Regions from separate parts of the Levilactobacillus zymae genome, predicted to be linked through region 1. Evidence: riboswitches for the same ligand, from Rfam matches in the RefSeq annotation. Region 1 holds a riboswitch; each other region holds the start of a gene.

The links. A riboswitch is a leader RNA that binds a small molecule or an ion and turns the genes downstream of it on or off. The one in region 1 is predicted to bind thiamine pyrophosphate.
Region 2: another riboswitch for thiamine pyrophosphate. It lies ahead of thiM (hydroxyethylthiazole kinase); the one in region 1 lies ahead of RI501_RS10390 (ECF transporter S component).
Region 3: another riboswitch for thiamine pyrophosphate. It lies ahead of cytX (putative hydroxymethylpyrimidine transporter CytX); the one in region 1 lies ahead of RI501_RS10390 (ECF transporter S component).

The regions. Positions count from the first base shown of each region.
Region 1 covers NZ_JAVLAS010000001.1:2,177,163-2,184,476, reverse strand. Annotated here, with positions in the region: gene RI501_RS10415 (hypothetical protein) at 258-434, shown strand; gene RI501_RS10410 (hypothetical protein) at 608-979, opposite strand; gene RI501_RS10405 (hypothetical protein) at 1,056-1,226, opposite strand; gene RI501_RS10400 (energy-coupling factor transporter transmembrane component T family protein) at 1,244-1,897, opposite strand; gene RI501_RS10395 (ABC transporter ATP-binding protein) at 1,894-3,303, opposite strand; gene RI501_RS10390 (ECF transporter S component) at 3,321-3,887, opposite strand; TPP riboswitch at 3,966-4,057, opposite strand; gene RI501_RS10385 (D-alanyl-D-alanine carboxypeptidase family protein) at 4,482-5,651, shown strand; gene RI501_RS10380 (HAD-IIB family hydrolase) at 5,787-6,614, shown strand; gene RI501_RS10375 (PTS transporter subunit EIIC) at 6,688-7,314, shown strand, end outside.
Region 2 covers NZ_JAVLAS010000001.1:2,401,130-2,408,443, reverse strand. Annotated here, with positions in the region: gene RI501_RS11490 (DUF2628 domain-containing protein) at 133-561, opposite strand; gene rlmD (23S rRNA (uracil(1939)-C(5))-methyltransferase RlmD) at 633-2,078, opposite strand; gene RI501_RS11480 (oxidoreductase) at 2,424-3,260, shown strand; TPP riboswitch at 3,306-3,411, shown strand; gene thiM (hydroxyethylthiazole kinase) at 3,516-4,304, shown strand; gene thiD (bifunctional hydroxymethylpyrimidine kinase/phosphomethylpyrimidine kinase) at 4,325-5,140, shown strand; gene thiE (thiamine phosphate synthase) at 5,140-5,802, shown strand; gene RI501_RS11460 (ABC transporter ATP-binding protein/permease) at 5,871-7,314, shown strand, end outside.
Region 3 covers NZ_JAVLAS010000001.1:185,879-193,192, reverse strand. Annotated here, with positions in the region: gene RI501_RS00755 (YhgE/Pip domain-containing protein) at 1-2,666, shown strand, start outside; TPP riboswitch at 3,029-3,129, shown strand; gene cytX (putative hydroxymethylpyrimidine transporter CytX) at 3,194-4,366, shown strand; gene RI501_RS00745 (zinc metalloprotease) at 4,543-5,079, shown strand; gene RI501_RS00740 (pyridoxamine 5'-phosphate oxidase family protein) at 5,246-5,881, shown strand; gene RI501_RS00735 (cadmium resistance transporter) at 5,990-6,559, opposite strand; gene RI501_RS00730 (TetR/AcrR family transcriptional regulator) at 6,721-7,230, shown strand; gene RI501_RS00725 (ABC transporter permease) at 7,240-7,314, shown strand, end outside.

The sequences.
Region 1 (7,314 bases):
CTTGCTATTCAAACTTCATTATACTAAAGTTTGGCCAAAGGGGCGTAATAAGTCCCCTAAACAGCAAAACTTTTGATTTAGACTTGATGATTGCGGTAAAATTGCGTAAACTAAAACACAATATGACAATTCCCCGTTAACGTACAGTGATGAAACTGTTAGCAGATTTTCGATGTTCTGTCACCGTTTTGTGATATTCGGCAGTTAAGCTAGACTCTAGCTTTTAACCCGACACAAGAGGTAAATGAGGTGGCAACATGAATTTAAAACGGGTAATTACCGGCCTGGGAGTCGCCATTGTGATGTTGGCCGTTGTCAGCAGCCTGTCATGGTTTTTGATGGGCAAGGAGTCTACCACACAATTGCAGACGCAATCCCGGCCAAGTCACCCGCCGTATGCGCGGGTTGTGCCGCATCAGCATCACGCGGACTAATCTGGAACCGGGAATACCGGTAGGGTTTTCTCTAAATATCGGTAATCATAATGATTACATGACTACAGTCTTTTGTAGTTTATCAAGCAGGGAAGCAGGTCAACTTCGGTTGGCCTGTTTTCTTTTGGCATAAAAAAACTGTGACCGGTTCGGCACAGTTAGTTAGGTGATTATTAAAATTGTGGCCAATGGCTGTGGTTTTGACGGACATCGTGGCGCAAGCCAACGCAGAAAATTAGAAACGCTGCTGCCACCAGGGTCAAAACGATGGTCCACAGCCAGGCGTGGGTGTGGCTGAACACGAAGTAACCCAACCCAAGGGCGCTGAGACCAATCAAACTTAAGCGGAGCCCCAGCGAGCGACGGTGCAGGAATGCTGCTGCTAAGGTTAAGACCACGGCACCGCCAAACATGTCATCGCCGCTGGTCACCGTTCCGGGATTATGGAACAGTGCGTAGCCCGCGATCACCAGCCCTAGGAGCAGTGCTAAGAAGCCAAATAATTCTAAGAAGGATAATTGCCGCAAGTTTTTCAACGGACTCACCACTTTCTATATCGGTGTAACCCCATTATAAGGCACCCCGGTGAACTTGAACAATCGAACGCCCCGCTAGGTTAGCTTAGCCGTGCCAATCTTCGTGATCCAACGCCATTTGCCAAAAGTTAAGCTCGTACCAGCTACTCTTTTGGAAAGCAGCCAGCAGATCCGGGGTATTTTCTGGGGTGGCTACCCGGTTGGCGAGAGCTAATTGGGCAGTCAGCGTGGCGGTATGAGCGGCAGCGGTAAACATCAAAAACTCCTTTCAAGTTAGGGGAGACCAATCACGAGACCGATTTGGACCAAGATCAGACTGCCGATGAAGTAGAGCCAATCCTTAAGATGCAGGGGCACCGTCACGGCGTAGGTTCGTGGTGCCCCCTCGACGTAGCCGTGTGAGGTCATGGCGTCGGCCAGTTGTTCGGACCAAGTCATGGCGGTCAAAATGACCTTAAAATACAGCTGTGGGGACCAGACGTGCAGCACTTGACCGCGCATCAATGCGGCGGCTCGCACGGTGGCGACTTCCGCGCGAATCTTGGGGAAGAGATTAAAGGCAGCCAGGAACCCGTAGGCGAACTTTGAGGGAAGCTTGGCGTTTTGCTCCAACGACCGTGTTAGTTCAAGCGTGGTCGTGGTCTGGGTAAAGGTCGCGCCGAGGTAGACGTACACAAACGTCCGGGTAAACAGCACCAGCAAGAAGTGATTGGTGGCATTCCCCCGAAGCATCAGCGACCAGACCAGGGAACTGGCGAAGAAGAGCGGGACGATGGTCAACCACAGCAGTGTCCGCAGACGTACGTGGGTCCCCAACAGAATGGCCAAGCCCACGATGATTAGGCAGACGTTGACCGACCAGACCTGAGTGAACGAAATCTCAAGGGCGATTAACACAATCGTGGCTAATTTTAACGTGGGATTCACGGTGTCGCCTCCTGATAAACAAATTGTTGGTGGGTTAATGCCAAGTGGTAATCGACATAGTCATTGAGACCACTCAGTTGATGACTAATCATCACTAGGGTCAAGTTGAGATCCTGCTGGGTGGTGGTTAGCAGTGTCAACGCTGCGTGCACGGACTGCAAGTCGAGTCCCTTTAAAGGTTCGTCGAGCAGGAGCACATTTGGGGCCATTATCAACAGACAAAGTAATTGCAGTTTCTTTTGTTGACCACTACTTAGGGAATAGATAATCTGATCGTCGCGACCGGCGAGATGCAACTGGTCTAAGGCCGCTCGGACCCGTTCGGGAGTGAAGTAGGCGGTGTTTCCGTATTTTTGCGACAGGGCTAGTTCTTCGGCAACCGTAACGTTGAGAAATTGCGCCGTGGCTGATTGAAACATCAGGCTCACGTGACGGGCGTAGGCCCGCCGGCGGAGTCGGAGAATGTCACGTCCTTGGTAGGTTAAGCGTCCCTGGTAGGGGCTTAGTCGAACCAAGGCGCGAAAGAAGGTAGATTTCCCACTACCGTTCGGTCCTGTAATCAAGGTGAACTTATGCGCCATGAGAGCCAGGGATTGGGGGCGTACTAAAACACGGTCGTGAGGAGCCAGACCAAAGTGGTGGCCCTGCAGGTCGGCCGTAGCGTTAGTCGCCGGGATCTGAACGTGGGTCAATTGTAAGCGTTCCGGGGTGAAGGCTGCTAAACGCGCCTGGGTAGCAGTTGCAGATAAGGTAGTGAGCTGACCGGCGTTAAGAACCGTTAAGTGGTCGATCCACCGGGCGTAGCCACTCAAATCGTGATCGGCCAAAATGATGGTTTTTCCCCGTTGACGGCACAATTGTACTAGGCGATCTAATAAGGTCTGGCGGGTGGCGGGATCGATGCTGGCAAAGGGTTCGTCGAGTAAGATGACGTCGCTATCCATGGCCACGATAATCGCCAAGGCGACCTTTTGCTGCTCACCTCCGGAAAGTTGCATCAGTTGTCGGTCGCGCAAATCGGGAATGCCGACAAAATCTAGGGCCGCCGTCATTTTACGGGGCATCTCGTTGGGAGCGACCTGTTGATTCTCCAGGGCAAACCGCAACTCGTTAGCCACGGTGTCCATGGTGAACTGGGTGCTGGGCTCCTGAAAGAGTAGTGCCACGGTCCGGGACCGCTGACGCGGGGACCGGGCGGTCAAGGGCTGACCGTCAAAGGTGATGGTGGCACCAGCCGGTAATGGGGTGAGGCCGGCCATCAAGCGTAATAAGGTGGTCTTGCCACTCCCCGACGGTCCGGTTAGAAGGGAAAAACGACCGCCCGTAAAGGTGGCCGTGAGATCCCGTAAGACCGGAGATTGGTGCGTCGGGGCGTACGTTAAGTTTTGAATGGTAATGGTCGCCAAATAGGTTCCTCCAATAGTTAAGCTTTTGCGCGTGGTGCTAGAATGTGAGCTCGGTTCAACAGATTAGTGATGAGCTTGGTTAACACACCCCCGAAGATAAAGACGGAAATAAACCGTGTCATGAGTAGGAGGAGCATAAAGCCGAGTTGATACTTGTTGTAGCCATTGCGGAAAAAGTCCCACCCAAAGGTCACCAGCGTGGTGGTCAGGGCACTAAGCACTAACGTCAGCCAATTGTAGTGTTTGTAACCCGTGAAGGCAAACCCTAATTCGGAACCAATTCCCTGAACAATTCCGGAGATTAGGGTTGTTGCGCCCCACATGTTGCCCAGAAACATTTCGACGACGGAGCCCAGAAACTCGCCTAAGGTTGCGGCACCGGGGATGCGAATGATGAAGCCGGCTAAGGGACCGGCCATGCACCAGAGCCCTAAGAGTAGGTCGTTAGCCATGGGTTGGAGTCCTAAGGGAGCTAAGGCGGCGCCCAAGAGGGTGTAGAGTGGACCGGTGACCCAGAAAATCACCCCCATAAAAATTGCTAAAATTGTGACTAGAATAATCTCTTTAACGTGCCAACGTGCCATAAATCTGTCTCCTCCTCAAATTTGCCGCAGGAGTTCCCGAATGTAAAAAGGCCCCACTAAATTGATAGTGGGGGCCAATTGCTTGATAAGTCACCGTCCCTTCGCTGGAATTATCCAGAGCAGGTTCAATGGGTTTAATCTCAGCCATACGGGCACCCCAGTCGGATTTAAATTACTCTTAGCGTAACCATTCTGTTGATAAAATGCAACCGCTAACGGGTGACAATCGTATCTAAGGCTTTAGCTGTTGAGTCCGGGAATGGTCCGGGCAAACAACAGTGTGACCGCCAAATGGTCCGGACCAATCACGAGACAGCTCGTGGATTCAACTGAGTAAAAGATTAAATTTTATTGCACCAGCCAGTGAGCCCCTGGACTAGTTAGGCTAGTAGGGCAGAACGGGTGAACGGTAACCTGATGCCTTAAAAGCGGGAATCGAGCTGTGAGCGCGACCATCTTAGGACCGCCAAGTGGTGGATTACAGGGAGATGACAGACACAACAGCCGGATTACAAAGCCCGCTGACCGGTGTTTTTAACTAGCTAGCCATGCTAAATTAGAAACAACTTATTTGAATCAGAAGGGACTTATGACATGACAATTGGTAAGTTAAAGTTAGGGACGTTGGCCTTTGTGGTCACCATGACCATGGGAGTTGGGTTAACCCACCCTCAGTCGGCTCACGCGGCTACGCATACGACGGTGTCGTCCAAGAGTATCGCTAAAACAGCCTACCACAAGAAAAACACGAGCGGGGCATTGTACAATCAGAGCCATTCACGTAAGGTGGCTAATCTGAAGACCTACCCCAACACCACCTGGTACGCCACCAAGCAAGCAACCCTCAAGCACGGTAATTCGAAGGGCATTTACCTGTACGTGGCTAATAAGGCGGGTTCTGTCAAGGGCTGGATTTGGCACGGCTATCTGACCAAGGGAACCGCCCCGTTTGGTCTGAAGTACGCTAAGGGGGCCGTGGCTATGGACGCCAGCACCGGGAAAGTGGTCTGGTCTAAAGCGGCCAACACGGCCCGACCGATTGCCTCGGTCTCCAAGATTATGACCCTCTATTTGACCCTCAAAAAGGTTAATAGCAGTTCGGGAAGCTGGAACGACGTGGTCAATACCAGCAGCAAGGGGCTGATTGCCATGGGAAACGATGCCGCGTGCGGTGGCTTTAAGTTTAAGAGTGGTCATAAGTATACGGTCAAAGACCTCTACTATGCTGCCTATCTGGATTCGTCGAACAACGCGGCGATTGCTCTAGGAAAATGGGTTGCCGGCAGTAATGCCAAGTTCATCCAGCAGATGAATGCCCAGGCCAAGAGTTGGGGGTTAACGCACACCAGCTTTGTCTCGGCGTCCGGGTTGGAAAACAGCGACTTGAAGGCTTTCGGGTATAATTACGGTTCCGCTAACGCTAATCAAGTGTCGCCTAAGGACGTGGCGACGATCGCCCGGCACCTGATCAACGATTATCCGCGCGTGGTGACCGACGGGAAGATTGGGTCTAAAACCGTTGACGGGCAGTCGTTATATAATTACAACAACCTGCTATCTGGTCGAAAGTACTACCAGGCATCGCTAAACGTCGATGGCTTGAAGACCGGGTACACGCCACTGGCAGGCTACTGTTTTGTGGGGACTGGCCAGAAGACTGGTAAACACCGGGTGATCACGGTGGTCCTCCACGACGAAAACGAATTTACGGAAACCCGTTCTTTGATGAATCACGCGTACCAATCGAGCAGTATGACTAATTAAACGTTTAAATAAGGCCGCGTCGTCCGCAGGGACGGGGCGGCCTTTTTGCGTCGCACGAGAGCTGAGCGTTGCGTCACCCGAAGTAAATCGGTATGCTGAAAGTACTTTCACGATTGATCAGGAGGATTGAAAAACATGCTACCACGACTCATTGCGACGGACTTAGACGGCACCTTCTTGGACCCCCGGGGCACTTACGACCACGCGCGCTTAGATCGACTCTTACGGAAGTTGGCCCAGCACGACAGTCACTTTGTCGTCGCGACCGGCGACCCGCTCGATCACGTGGTTGAGTTGTTCGGCGACTTAGCAGCGGTTCATGAGCTGACCTACGTGGTCGAAGATGGCGCGTTAACGGTGACTGGGCGCGGTGAGGTCTTACAGACACAGGTGATTCCAACCCCGTTAGTGCGCACAGCCATCACCTGGATTCAGCGGGATCCGCGCTTGGCGGATAATTTCTTAATTAGTTGTGGGGCGGACCGCGCGTACACGGAGTTACCGGTGACGAGTGCTCGGTTTCGGGCATCACAAGCCTTTTATCCCAGTTTGACGCACGTTGCGCACCTAACGCAGGTGACAGCCCCTATCTTGAAATTGGATGTCACCTGGCACCGGACCGACGTGCGCCCGCAGGTGGCAGCCTTTAACCACCGATTTGCACCACAACTAACGGCGACTAGTAGCGGCTTGGGAGGCTTTAACGTGTCGTTACCGGGCGTTAATAAGGCCACCGCGGTGCAAGCCTTGGCACGTGACTGGCAGATTTCGAGCACCCAAGTGGCAGCTTTCGGCGATTCTGGTAACGATCTGGCATTATTGCAGTGGGCGGGTCAAGGCATTGCGGTGGCGAACGCCGCCCCCGAGATTCTCGCGGAAGCCGACCAATGCACGACACGGACCAATGCGTCCCCGGTCGTTTTAGACCAGATTGCGGCGTGGCTAGCGGCGTTCGCGGAGTAACCGAACTAACCCTTAAGTGGTGAGTTGCTTGCCCGTGGTGCCGTACTATTGGGGGGAATTGGGGGGACAGCGTATGCGTGAACCAGTAAGCCAGCTCGGTCAATGGATGATTGCGGGGGAAGTTCGGTGGCGAAAAAATCAACAGGTCCGGGTACTCTTGACGGCGTTACGGCTGATCTTTCCGTTGGTCCTTGTGGGCACCCTAGCGGATCTCGTCAACCGCAGCTGGCTGGAACCCACGGGTTATTATTACCAGACGCTACACGTGACCACCTGGCTACTGCGCCGGACCCGTTTGCAGCAAGGCGTGCTCCTGCTGCAAACGGGCGCATTGGGCTTAGCAGTTTTGGGGATGGCGTTTGTCGTCAGTTACTTATTGGTAGCCCGGGTCACCGCCGCTTCTAGTGACCGCTTAATGGCGGGGGGGATCGCGGTCCTGGGCTTGCAAGTATTGAATGTCAACCCGGCGACCGTACAGGTGGGCCGGTCGCCCGAATGGTTAGCGATGAACCTCGGCCTAACCGGATTAGCTGTGGGAGCGGTAGTGGGGTTATTAATCGGTAACCTCTACCGGTGGAGTGTGTTGCACTGGTCGCAGCCCGGTGATACGTTAGAACGCCCATTAACGTTGGGCACGTTGGGCTTGTTATTGGTGGCGGCCGGGGGGCTGATCTGGCTGTTACGAGCGCCGTTTAGCCTG
Region 2 (7,314 bases), 220 kb from region 1:
AGTTTTTCCTTAGCATATCAAGGTTCACAGGGTTTATCAATTTTGAACGACGCATTTAAGCAAAACTTGAAGAATAGTTCCCACCTAAAAAGCCGCTCCTTGGCAGGAACGGCTTAGCGTTAAATGCTGAGATTAGGGTTTCCAATAGTGGGCTCGGGTGAGCAGGTCGCGCGAGCGCTCGTCGGCCGGCACGAAGCCCTGATTGAACAGGTGCTTGTAGTACATCATGTTGTAGATGGCCCCCCAGAGCAGGGCGATACCGAGTTCCAGACCGCTGGTTGCGGTGACTTGTTGATTAGCCGGCACTAGCATGTTAAATAGCATGATGGCGCCAAGTTCAACCCCCACGATACACAAAAAGTTATACCAGTCCGCGCGGAAAATCGTGGGAATCGGGTGGAACAGAAACATGGTCCATGAGAACCCAACTTTCGCGATGCGGAGGTTACCGGTTTCCGGGTTCACGACGGTGGCGTAATTCGGCGGTAAGGGCAGTCCTTGAGGGCCGTTACCGTTGTTATTGTTGTCGTCATCGTTAAAGCCCTTAAAAGGATCTTGCATGAGATTAGCCAACTTTCTAACAAAATTCGTTAATAAAAGTCTACCACGAAAGCCGTGCGTTGCCTATTATTCTATCGTTGCGACAACTTGACGACCGCTTCGCAGCGGGCCGTTTGCGGCATCATGTCGACGGATTGGATGTAGTCGACGCGGTAATCGTCGGTCAACGTATCTAAATCCTTGGCCAGCGTCGAGGGGTTGCAGGAGATGTAGACCAACTTTTGCGGGTGAATCGCTAAGATGGTGTCCATCAGGTGACCGTCCAGACCGGTGCGGGGTGGGTCGACCACGATGGCGTCCGGCCGGAACCCGGCCACGGCCCACTTAGGTAGGAGATCTTCGGCGGTGCCGACCTCGTAGTGGGCGTTGGTGATCCCGTTAAGCGCCGCGTTGGCGTTGGCGTCGGCCACGGCTTCGGGGATAACGTCCATCCCCCGGACTTCGGCGGCCACGTCGGCTAACGACAGCCCGATGGTGCCGACCCCGGAGTAGGCGTCGACCACGGTTTGACCGGGTTGCAGGTCCAGGGCCTTCTTCGCCTGGTCGTACAAGACCTCGGTCTGGGCCGGGTTGAGTTGGAGAAAGGCTCGGGCGGAAAGCTTGAAGGCCAGGCCGCCCAGCTTTTCGGTGATGGTTTCTTCACCGGCCAGGTGTTGGGTCTCCTCGCCCCAGACCAATGACGTCTTGCCCGGGTTGATGTTTTGCATCACGGAGGTCACTTGGGGCAGCTCGTCGGCCATCCGCAACAGGAGTTGGTGCTTGTGGGGCAGCTTTTTGGAGTTGGTGATGAAGGTGACCTGAACGTCGTCGGTGTTGGCGGCCGCGCGGACCACCAGCGTTTTGACGATGCCGGAGTTGTGGGCTTCGTCGTAAATCGGGACTTCTAAGTCTTGTAGCATCTTGACCAACGCGCGCATCACGGTCATGGTGACGGGCATCTGCACGGAGCAGGTGGGCAGGTCGATCAAATCGTGACTGCGTTCGGCGTATAGGCCGGCTTGGACCGTGCCATCCGCGGCTTGACGGACTTGGAACTGGGCCTTGTTACGGTAGGCGTACGGGTCGGCCATCCCCAGCGTGGGACGGACATCGTAATCCTTGAAACCATAAGGGTGGTAGCGTTCCAGCGATTGACGGACGATGTCGCGCTTGAATTCAAGTTGTTGCGGGTAGGCTAAATGTTCGAGCTCGAAGCCACCGACCTGATCGGCGTAGCTGTCGCGCGGTTCGACGCGGTACGGGCTGGCCTTGCGAATCCGGTGGACCTTGGCCCGCAAGTAACGGTGAGAGATGCTGGTGACTTCCACCACGGCTTCTTCACCGGTCAACGCGCCGGGCACGAAGACGGCCATGCGCTTGTAGTAGCCGATGCCTTCGCCGTTGATCCCCATCTTCTTGATGGTCAGCGGAAAACGTTGGCCCTCTTCGACTTCGACCTGGGGCGTGTCCCGGTGGTCGTTGCGGCGGCCCCGGCGGTAGTTGTCCCGGTAATCGTCGCGTTTTTGATAATTTCTCATTGATTTTCTCCTATATAGTGACAGTTGAAACCTATTAATCTTGACCATTATACCAAAGATTGCCGCCAGACGGGGCGGGACGCCTGCAGGACTAAAAAAATCATTAAAATGGGGCCGCTTTCATAGCTAGTCTGGGTGCTTTTGGGTACAATTAAGTTACCTATGTGGAAGACCGCTGATTTAGCCATGACTAGTGAGTAGACGGCTTAGACAAAGGTCGGACTTTGAGACCCGAATTTCGGGCTCAAAGCCGTGCCCGCTCCGTTCCAGCCCGTTGCTGACTGTTCCGGAAGCGTTTAGTCTTTCCCAACATCCAGGTATCGAAAAATTTAAGGGGGCTTGGCCATGCATCATCGTAAAGTTGCCCTGGTGACGGGTGCGTCATCGGGAATTGGCAACGCCATTGCACGGAATTTACATCGTAACGGGGTCACGGTATACGCCGGGGCTCGGCGGGTCGACCGCATGAATGATTTAGACGATTTAGGGATTACCACGGTGGCGTTGGACGTCACGGACGCCGACAGCGTGGAACAAGTGGTCGACCGGATTGTGAGTGAGACCGGGCGCATCGACATTTTAGTTAATAACGCGGGCTTCGGCCTGCTGGGCGCGCTAGAGGACGTACCCATTAAGCAGGCGCTGGGGCAGTTCGACGTGAACCTCTTCGGGGCGGCGCGGCTGATCAAGTCGGTGCTGCCGATGATGCGGCAGCAACACAGCGGCCGGATTATCAACATCACGTCGATTGACGGCAAGGTGGCGCAACCCATGGCCAGCTGGTACGTGGCGTCCAAGTTCGCCTTAGAAGGTCTCTCGGACACGCTACGGCTAGAACTCCAGCCCCACGGCATTCACGTGGCCGTCATCGAACCCGGCAGCATTCAATCCGAATGGGCCGACATCGCGGCGACCCACCTCCACGAGACCTCGGGTGACGGACCGTACGCCAAGACCGCGACCATGGCCGCGGCGATTCTGACGGCGGCCAAGCGCTACGCCAGCGAACCGCAAGTTATCGCCCGGTTGGTTGACCGCGCGGCCCTGGCCCGGCGGCCTAAGACCCGGTACCACGCCGGCACCGGGAGTCAAATCCTGTTAGCCCGGCGGTTCTTGTCCGATAAGACCATGGACCGGATCTGGCGGCTGACTGGTCAAGCGGCCCAACGAATCACCCATTAATCTAAGAATCGTTGACGTGACGCGTCAACATGCTATGCTAAAGATAACTAACACTAGGAGTGTCCGCACGCGGGCTGAGATGTGACCTTGTCGCAATTCCTTTGAACCTGTCAAGTCCAGACTTGCGAAGGGAACGTGTTTGACTGGCGACGGCCACCCGTTCACTTGACGAATGGGTGGCCGTTTTGGTGTTTTTCGGCCGGGTGAGCGGGGCACACTAGGATTAGCACAACTATCTTTGGGGGTATTTGCAACATGAAAATCAGTTTACTGGACGATTTACGGCGTCAAAATCCGATTGTGTTCAACATTTCCAACTTCGTGACGGTTCAAGACGTGGCCAACGGGATCAACGCGATTGGCGCGTCGCCCATCATGTCCGAAGAGGTCGACGAGGCCGACGAGATGGTGCAGATGTCGCAGGCGGTCTGCTTGAACCTGGGCGCCTTTACCACGCCGCAGGTTCACCAGATCAAGGTGACCGGTCAGCTGGCCAACCGGTATCATAAGCCGTTGGTGGTCGACCCGGTAGCGGTGGGGGCCGTTAAGTACCGGGCACAGGTGGCCGCAGATCTGTTTCGGGCCTTTCAGCCGGACGTGCTACGGGGGAACGCCGGTGAGATTGCGGCCTTAGCCGGGATCGACTGGCAGGCCAAGGGCATCGATGCCGGTCAAGGCACTGGTGATTTAGCCACGATTGCCGAGACCTGCGCCAAGAAGCAAAAGTGTACGGTGATCCTGTCCGGTCCGACCGACGTGATTACCGATGGGACGCGCACCGTACAGGTTATCAATGGGACCACGCTGTTCCAGACGTACGTGGGGTCCGGCGACATGCTGTCCAGTATCGTGGCGGCCTTCTGTGCGATTGAGGACGACTACTTCGAAGCGGCCCAGACCGCGTACTTGGTCTTTGCGGCCATCGGCCAACGGGTTGCCCAGGCGGACCCACAGATGGGAGCCGGCACCTTTATTATCAAATTAATGGACGCCTTGCAGCAGACCACCGTGGCCCAGATTGAGGCGGTGGCGGCCTACGAATAGGCTGAAAGGATGACAGACAAATGACAAATGAATTTCCCCAAACGCTAACCATTGCGGGGACCGACAGCGGTGGGGGCGCCGGGGTGATGGCCGATCTTAAGACCATGCAGGAACGCCACGTCTTCGGGACGGCGGTGGTCGTGGCGGTGACGGCGCAAAATACCAAGGGGGTCCAGGACTTCCTGGCCTTACCGCAGCGGCTGATCGACGAGCAGTTTGCGTCGTTGGCCGATGACTTCCAGATCCGCGCCTGCAAGACGGGGATGCTGGCCGACGCCGAACACGTCCACGGGGTCGTGGAGAATCTCAAACGCTATCATTTCGGCCCGTTGACGGTCGATCCCGTGATGATTGCCAAGGGCGGCGCGGCCTTACTCGCCGACGACGCCGTGGCGACGGTGCGTGACGAATTAATTCCGTTAGCCGACGTCTTGACGCCCAACCTACTGGAGGCCCAGCGTCTGACGGGGCTGCCCCTCGATAGCAAAGAAGAGATGGAGGCCGCGGCGGTTGAGCTACAGAACTTAGGGGCCAAGAACGTGATCATCAAGGGCGGTCACGAGACCACGCCGGATCAGGCCAGTGACTTTGTCCTGCTTGAAGACGGTCGGTCGTTTTGGCTGAGTGCCCCACGGATCGACACGGTGCGGACCCACGGCACGGGCGACACCCTGTCGTCGTGCATCACGGCCGAGCTAGCGAAGGGCGCCGACTTCGAGACGGCGATTCGCTTGGGTAAGGATTACGTCACCGCGGCCATCGCCCACCCCATCGAGGTTGGCCACGGCCACGGACCGCTGAACCATTGGGCTTACAATCAAGGGGGAACGCTATAATGTCAGTAACTTTTGAACCCGGCTTGCTCCGGGCCTACTTTGTGGCGGGCAGTCAAGACGTGCCCGGCCGAGATTTACGCGACGTGTTGGCCACCATGCTGGCGGCCGGTATCACGGCCTACCAGTTTCGCGACAAGGGGGCCAGCACGCTGACGCCCGAACAACGGCTGACGCTAGGCCGCGACCTGCGCGATCAGTGCCGGGCGGCCAACGTGCCGTTCATCGTCGACGATGACGTCGAGATGGCGCTGCAGCTAAACGCCGATGGCATTCACGTGGGTCAGAGCGACGAGCGCATTCAACAAGTCTTGGCGGCCACCGACGACCGCCAGATGTTCGTGGGATTGTCGTGTTCGACGGCGGCCGAGGTCGCTGCGGCTAACCAGATCGACGGGATTGCTTATTTGGGGAGTGGTCCCATCTACCCGACGGTCTCCAAGGACGATGCCGATCCCGTGATTGGGACGGCCGGTCTGGCTCAACTGGTGGCCCAGTCCAAGGTCCCAGTAGTGGCCATCGGCGGGGTGACCCTCGAGTCGTTACCGGCCATCGCTCAGACCGGGGCGGCCGGTGTGGCGGTGATCACGCTTTTGACCCGCCACGACCAGCCCCAGACCGCGATTCGCGCCATGCGCGCGGCGTTCACCAAACCGGCAAAATAATTGCGTTTTAGCCCGAAATAGGTTATCGTTCAGGATATTACTGAATTAAAGGGGGGTTACCTGTACCTATGAGCTTTTTAGAGCTAAAAGATATTCACAAGTCTTACTACATGAATAAAACACCCTTTCCCGTCTTAAAGGGAATCAGCCTGAAGTTCGACCGCGGCGAGTTTGTGTCGATCTTGGGCGAGTCCGGGGGTGGGAAGACCACGCTGATGAACATCATCGGTGGGTTGGACGCCCAGTACGAGGGCGACGTCCTGCTGAACGGTGAGTCGCTGCGTCACGCGTCCGTGAAGCAACTGGACACTTTCCGGCGGCAAACGATTGGGTTTATCTTCCAGAACTTTAACCTGATTAGCCACCTCAGCATCCTGGACAACGTGATGGTATCGCTACAGATGACCAAGCTCAGCCGCAAGGAGCAACGCGAGCGGGCCACCGAGTTGTTGGATCAGGTGGGGTTAAAGGAACACCGCCATAAGCACCCCAACCAACTTTCGGGGGGGCAGAAGCAACGGGTCGCCATTGCGCGGGCCTTGGCTTCGGACCCCGACATCATCATCGCTGATGAGCCTACCGGGGCACTGGATTCGCAGAACACCCAGGAAATCCTGGCGTTGATGGACGACATCGCGGCCAGCGGCAAACTGGTGATCTGTGTGACCCATTCGCAAGAGGTTGCCGACCACGGGACGCGGATCGTGCACATGGCCGATGGGGTCATCGACCGCGACGAGAACCTGAAAGACCCGTTTCCGGTTAACGACCATGCCGAGATGCCCGCGAAGCACCTGGGCTTTCTGGCGATGGTCCGCATGGCCTTACAACATATGCGCTATAACTTGGGGCGCAACCTGTTGATCATCTTCGGGGCGTCCATCGGGATTTTCAGTGTGATTCTGATGCTGGGCTTAGGTCGCGGGGTCAAGGGCTACATTAATCACGAAATCTATTCGCAGATTAAGCCTACCGCCGTTCAGGTGGCCCAGAAGACCACCAGTGAGAACCCTAAGAAAGTTGAGATGAAGACCGCCGACGTGCAGCGCTTAAAGCGGCTCGACCACGTCAAGAAGGTCCAACTGGGCTTCTACACTCAGGGGGCCCAGGTCCAACGTAACGGTACCAGTTCGACGGCGCAGATCGTCCAAACGGTCACCGACCAGATGTTGGCCAAGAGCGTCAAGAAGGGTCACACCCCCAAGACCGGTGAAGTGATGTTGTCGAAGGATTTCGCCAAGAAATTCAATAAGCAACATCCTTATCGGCTGGTGGGCAAGACGGTTAAGGTTTCCCTAACGGCCATGGATAAGCACAACATTCCGACCGTGATGACCAAGAAATTAACGGTCAGCGGGGTGACCGATGGGAGCAGTGGTCAGTTACAGACCAACCTTCAGACCATCAAGCAGATGTACCAGAGCAAGCACCTGACCTTCCGGGCCAACTTCGCGACGGTCGACATTGCTGGCTTCAGTCACGTCACTGGCGTGCAGGACAAGATCCGCGCGC
Region 3 (7,314 bases), 2.0 Mb from region 1:
TGCCGGCCAGTCAAGCACACGCACGGTTAAAGCAGGGAAAAGTCTATATGGTGCTGACGATTCCGCAGAACTTTTCTCAGAACGCGACCACGCTGCTGGACCAAAAGCCCCAGACCATGAATCTGCACTACGATACCAGTGCCGGCCAGAGTTTCATCGCCAGCAAGATGTCCGAGTCGGCGATGAGTACGATTCGGGCCAACGTCGCCAATCAGGTGACCAAGTTGTACGCCAAGACCATGTTTGGGGCCATCAAGCAGCTGGACACGGGGATGGGCACGGCCGCGAAAGGGAACCAAAAGTTGGCGACCGGTAGTCGGAAATTACAGGCGGCCAATCAGAAGATCGCCACTAACCTGAACACCTTAGCCAGCAGTTCGTTGAAGCTGCAAAACGGGAGTCAGACGCTGACCACGGGTTTGAACAAATACATCGCCGGGGTCGACGAGCTACAGGCGGGCAACCAGAAAGTCGTGAGTGGCTTAGACCAACTGCTGGCTAAGAGTAACCAGTTGGCGTCCGGGGTCACGCGATTGAGCCAAGGGGCCCAGAGCCTAAACAGTGGGGTCACCAGCTACGTGGCCGGGGCGCAACAAGTCAATACCGGCGCCACCAAGGTTAACCGGGGTGCCCAGCAGGTGGCCAGTGGGACCCAGCAATTCGGCCAGGGGACCGCTAAGCTAGCGTCTGGGACCAACCAGTTTGGCCAGGGCCTGACCACCTACGTCAACGGGGTCGGCAGTGTCAATAGCGGTGCCACCAAGTTGAACCAGGGCGTCGCGCAGCTCCAGTCGAAAACCGGCACGCTGAACGAGTCGACCACCAAGCTGGCCACGGGGGCCACGAGTCTCAATAGCGGGTTAAAGACGTTGAGTACTAATAGCGCGACGTTGACCAGTAACCTGCAGGCCCTCCAAAAGCAGCTGAGTCAAAGCACGACCAGCACCGCCGCGGCCACCAAGGCCATTGCGGCGGCCAAGCAACAAGCCGGCGCTAACGGGATGACCGGCGTGAAGACCGCGTTGGGCCAGCTCGAAACGGCGGTCAAGGCCAGCGGTTCGTTACACCAGGACGTGGCCGCGACGGCCGACGCCCAGAAGCTCACCGGCGCGCAGAAGGCCGCCGTGCTGGCCACCGTCGATAAGTCGGCCAATACCACGGCCATCACCGCAGCGTTGGGCAGCCTGAGTTCGGCCATCAGTGACGCTACCGCCACTACGACCAATCCGGCGGCTACCAAGGCGTTGGCGGCGGCCGGAAGCCAACAGGACCAGCTAGCGGCGACCGTCGGGAAGCTGGCCAGTGGCTCGCAGGCGTTGACCGGGGGCCTGCAAACGGCGGCCACCAGTTCAGATCAGTTGGCCACGGGCTTAACGCAGGTCAATGCGGCGCTCCCGAGTCTCACCACGGGAGTCGATCAATTGGCCAGCGGGGCCCGGAGCCTAGCGGGCGGCACGGCCAAGTTGACCACCAGCGGCCAGCAACTGACTAGTGGGTTCCAGACCGTAACGACCGGGGCCACGGCGCTGAACCAAAAGAGCCAACAACTCGCTAGCGGCGCTGATCAGGTGGCTAGCGGGACCCAACAACTCACGACCGGGACCGGCCAGCTGAGCCAAAAGGGTGCTCAGTTGACCAGCGGTGCTGGCCAGGTGGCGAGTGGCCTGCAACAGATGCAAACGCAGCTGCCGAGTCTGACCAGCGGGGTCTCACAACTCGCTAACGGCAGTCAACAGGTCGCCACGGGCTTAGGCCGACTGGCCACCAATGGCAGTCAGTTGACCAGTGGGGCCAACCAGCTGGCCACCGGGACGGGGCAAGCCGCAACCGGTGCTAAGCAACTGGCAAGCGGCGCGGGCCAAGCGGCACAAGCCGGCGGCCAGGTCCAGGCGGGGAACCAACAATTGGCGACCAAGCTGGGGTCGGCGGCTGATAAGGGGCAGCTGAACCCGTCGAAGTTGACCTACGCGCAGGTGGCTAAGCCCGTGACCACGACCCATACCGATAAGGACGACGTGCCGAACAACGGGACCGGGATGGCGCCGTACATGATGTGCGTGTCCCTGTTCGTGGGCGCCTTAGCGTTGAACATGATGTTTGATCTCTACACGCCCCGCCGGTTCCCGAAGTCGGGGATTCAGTGGTGGGCCAGCAAGGCCAGCATCTGGGGTCTCTTCGTCTTATTAGAGACCGGCATCATGTTTACGTTGATGATGGTCATTGACGGCTTACGGCCGATTCACCCGTTTGCCACGCTGATTGTCTTACTCTTAGCGGCGGCCACGTTCATGACCATCGTGGCCTGGTTGAACCTGGTCTTCGGTAAGGCCGGCTCGTTCTTCAGCATGGTCCTCTTGGTCCTGCAATTGGGCGCGTCGGCGGGGACCTACCCGATCCAGTTGTCCAACCACTTCTTTGAAACCATTCACCCGTGGCTCCCCATGTCTTACAGCGTCGAGGGGTTACGGCAAACGTTGATGACCGGGAACACGGCCTGGCCGGAAATCGGGATGCTCTTCGGCTTCCTGCTCTTCTTTACCGGTTGTACCTGGTTATTCTACCTGCGGCGGTACGCGCGGCTCAAGCGCATCGACTTTAGTGATCCGTTAGCCGTGCAGGCCACCCAAAACGGGTTAGCCCGGCGCATGGCGCGGCAAAAGCAATAGCTGTTGGCAATGGCTTGAACTTACAGGTAAAGTGTCATACCCAAGATGTATACTAGTGACTCAGAATGGGTGTCCATCCGTTGATGGTTCAGTAAAAAGAGGCCATTATGACTAGTACGAGCTGGAGGGGCAGCCAGAAATGGGCTCAGGAGTGAAATTTGTGTTGGCCGGTGTTCTTCGCTGGCCTAGACAAAGGCCGGTCTTCAAGACCTGATTTGTGGGCTTGAAGCCGTGCCCACTCCGTTCCAGCCCATTTCTGGCTGGCCCGGAAGCGCCAGGTCAGGTCTTTCAAGGTGAATCCTAGAGCGGCCGTTGTGTTTCGCGGCGTTTCGGCTTATCATGAGAGGTAATCAATTAAATCGAAAAAACACTAGGGGTGCCGTCATGGCTGAGATGGACGTCCGTCCGATCCCTTTGAACCTGTTGAGTTAACACTCGCGAAGGAAAGTGTCCAGACTAGAAAACGTCACTTCGTTTGCGTACGGCAACGGGTGGCGTTTTTTTCGGGATAAAGGGGTTTAACTGACATGACGATTCACTTACGGAGTTTGTTTTTACTGTGGTTAGGGGCGGCGATCTCGATCGCTGAAATCGTGACAGGGACTTTGGTGGCGCCGTTGGGGTGGCAACGGGGCTTGCTGGCGATTCTAGTCGGTCACCTGATTGGCTGTGGCTTGTTCCTGTTGCCGGCGGCCTACCTATCGACGCTACGGCAACAGTCCGCCATCGGGGTGACCCAAAGCGTCTTTGGTCCCTGGGGCGTGCGGCTGTTCTCGTTACTTAACGCGTTACAATTGTTGGGGTGGACGGCCGTGATGATCGTTAACGCCCAAGTGGCGATGAACGGCATCGCCCAGCACCTGTTTCATTACCGCTCGACGCTGATAATGGCCAGCATCGTGGCGGTTTTGATTATCGTTTGGTTGTTACTGGACCACCAGTGGTTGTTTCGGATTAACAACCTGGTGGTGATTTTGCTGGCCGTGGGGATGCTCCTGATGATGGGTGGCATCATGGCCCAGGGCCACGTTCACGCGCTCACTGGCGGCCAATTGACCTTCGGGAGTGCCGTCGAATTAAACGTGACCATGGCCCTCTCCTGGTTGCCGCTGATTGGGGACTATACGCAAAAAACGACCCAGCCCTGGCGTGCCAGTTGGGTCAGCGTCGGTGGTTACTTTGTCGGCAGCGTGGCGATGTTTGCCATCGGGCTGTTCACCGTGGTCTTGACGGGGCAGGCCGACTTTACGGCGGTGCTGGCGCAGTCGCAATGGGGCTTGGTGGCGTTACTGGTGATCGTCTTTTCGACGGTGACCACCACCTTCATGGACGCGTACTCGGCGGCCACCAACCTGAATAATCTCTGGCACCGCGGTCACGTTAATTTGTGGGGTGTCGGGGTCACGGTGGTCGGCTGGGCGATTGCCTTGGGCGTGTCCATGGCCTACTACCAGAATTTCCTGTACGCCATCGGGGCGGTCTTCACACCGCTCTTTGCCATTCTGGCGGTCAGCGTATTCGTCCTGCACCGGCGCTTGGCTTGGGGCTGGAACTTTGCGTGGTGGCTGATCGGGACGCTAGGGTACTCGTGGCTCCAACGGTTAGACTTCATCGGCGGGACCACGTTGCTATTGTTGGCCCTGCTGAGTCTGGCGGTCTACCTGACCAGTCGGTTTACGCGGCTCTATGCGCTGGACTGACGGTGCGGTAGTTTAATCCGTTGATATGCAAATACTTTGGTGCCAGGATAGGCGTTGAAAGTAACTCGCAAAAAACGTCTGTATTCGAAAAAAATTCCACCCGTTAGCAGCTGACGCCATAATGTGTCATGGCACTATGCTACATTGAGCGTATCAACTGCTAAAGGGGAATTATCATGATGAAGAAAACTTTGATTAAGAAGATTGCTATGATTGGTGCGGTCGTCGTCGGCATGCTGGCATTTGGTGGGACTACGCAGGCGAACGCTTCAAGTAAGTTACACTTTGACCATCGGACAATTACTTATCACATCGACTCTACTTCTAAACATTACAAGGGTATTTGGAAGGATGCGATTAAGGAATGGAATTCGAAGAGGGTTCTTAAATTTAAGGCAAGTTCTAAGAAAAAGGCTGATTTACGATTAACTACTCGAAAAGTAGTAACGAATGATGCTATCTATGATTTTTCAAATTCATTTGTGTTTGGAAACATTTTGGGTGGTACATCGTATCTTAAATTAAATCGTTCTTATATGGATAAACACAATTATGCTCATAATGAACGAGTAAACATGGCTACATCTGCAATTGAAAATGGGCTAGGTTTAGATTTAAATAATGATAATCAAAGTCACATGTATTTCGGATCTGACCCTATAACTTCTTATGATGTTGCACAACTTAAGAAGTTATATGCCCACGTCAAGTAAACCCGCATACAATTGAATCTTCAAAAAACAGGACTATTCCATTATTTATCGGAGTAATCCTGTTTTAGTATGCTGGTTAACTTAAAATTACGTATTAATGTAACGAAATCAGATATAATGAACAAGGACTTAACTAGCATTATACATAGTAGTACAGGAGGTTATCATGCGTAAGGAACTTTACTTGGATCACCCGACCATTAATTGGGTGCTCGACCATTGTAAGATTTTGCGACTGGGGTTACAGGATGATGTGGGAACGTACGTGGTGCCGGTGCACTACGGCTACGAGGAGACCGCCGACGGGCACTACCGGTTGTACGTTCACGGCACCAGTGATGGCCAAAAGGGGCGGTACCTGGCTACTAATCCCAAGATTGGGTTTGAGACGGACGTGGGTCATGAACACCTGACCTACACGCCACCCAAGGAAGGCGCGTTCGGGCCGGCCTTTCGTAGCGTCATGGGTCACGGTCAGGTGACCACGTTGACCGACGTGAACGCCAAGGCCCACGCGTTACGCGTCCTGTTACACCGCTACGTGCGCGATATTCCCGTGGCGATTCATCCGGAGAAGCTAGCCAAGGTCGCCGTCTGGCAGATTGACGTGACCGACATCTCGGCTCGTGTGCATCACCCTACGGCGGCTTGGCAGACGGCATTGGGGTTGCACGAACCGGTTTCGCGCGGGCTGCACTATGGCGACCAGGGAGAAATCATTAGCGACGATACGGTGCCGACAGCGAACGAGACGGAAACGCCGGACGCCACCAGTAGTGCTTCGGTCAACGACCAAGAGTAAGGGGGCCGCTCGTTGACAGGGTTTCCCCAATTTATCTAATAGTGATTAAAGCGGCGTGGCCCGTTTCCCGGAATGGGGAGACGCGGTCAGGCCGTTTTTCGCGCGGCGTCAGATGTAAGCCTTGAAAAGTAACGAGCAGCCGATCAACAGGTACAGCGTGCCGGTGATGAGGCGCTCGTTTTTTTGTAGCCACCGGTGGTTGGGAAAACGCGCCAGGCCCCGGGCAATCAGGTAAAAAAGCGTGAGCATGGCGTACAGGGTGACCAACAGGATGCCGACCTGCGGCGTGGTGGCCTGGGTGAACAGGGGGATGTAGACGCTGATGTTATCGGCGCCGGTCGAAACGATCAGGAGGGCGATGGTCCCGGGTAAGCGGCGGTGCACCGTGCCGAGGTCCGGGGCTGCCGATGCGGCGGGGTGGCTAAGCAACGTCTTGAGACCAATTAGAATGGGAAAGATACCGAGGATCCCTAGAATCACGGATTGGGGCAGGTGCCGCAGCGGGTAGGCGCAGGCCCCGCTGATTAGGAGCAGCAGGGTGGTGCCCAGAAAATCCCCCCAATAGATGGCACGGCCCGCGTGTCTGCCGTGGAGCCCGAAGAGGAGCGTTAAGAGAATTAAGCAATCGATACTGGTGGATGCGTAGGCAACGATGCCCGTTAAAATCGTGGTTAGCAAAGTAACCGTCCTCTCTGCAAAAGGTCTTTGAATCCTAGATTACCATAGGATGTTGGTCTCGATTATAAAAACTTTTAATTTAAAGTTGACACGGTGTCACATTATAGCTATACTGATGAGTAATTAAGTGACACGGTGTCACTATTCGAGGAGGTGGGGTGATGCCAACCCCAACGTTTGACCATTTAGCTCCAGAAAAAAAGGCCCGCATCACGGCGGCCCTACTGACGGAATTTTCCCATCACGGTCTGGCCGACGCCCAGGTGGCGCGGATTGTGACGGCAGCGGACATTGCCCGGGGCGCTTTTTATAAGTACTTTGCCGATTTGACCGACGCCTATCAATACCTGTACGGGGTGGCCTTAGCTGAGATTCACCAGGCGATCCCCAACGACGCGCGGACCGAAGACCTGATGACGGATTACCAAGCGGTGGTGCGGTTTGTCGATCAGGGCAGCAACAGTCGCTATTACCAGTTGATTCAACGACACTTTACCCAAAACGAAGGCCTGTTGCCGACCCCGCCGCAGGTTCCCACCACGCTACCGGCGACGGCTTGGGCGGCGATGGTGTTGAGTCACGCGACCATCAAGGAGATTTTACTCGCGCCCGACCAGCAGGCCGCGGCGCTGCAGCGGTTACGAACGGCGTTGGCCGCATTAGCCAGTTAGGAGGGCCCCATGTTTTTAGCACTAAAGGAAATTCGCCACGAAAAGCTGCGTTACGGCTTGATCATTGGCATGATTTTATTAATT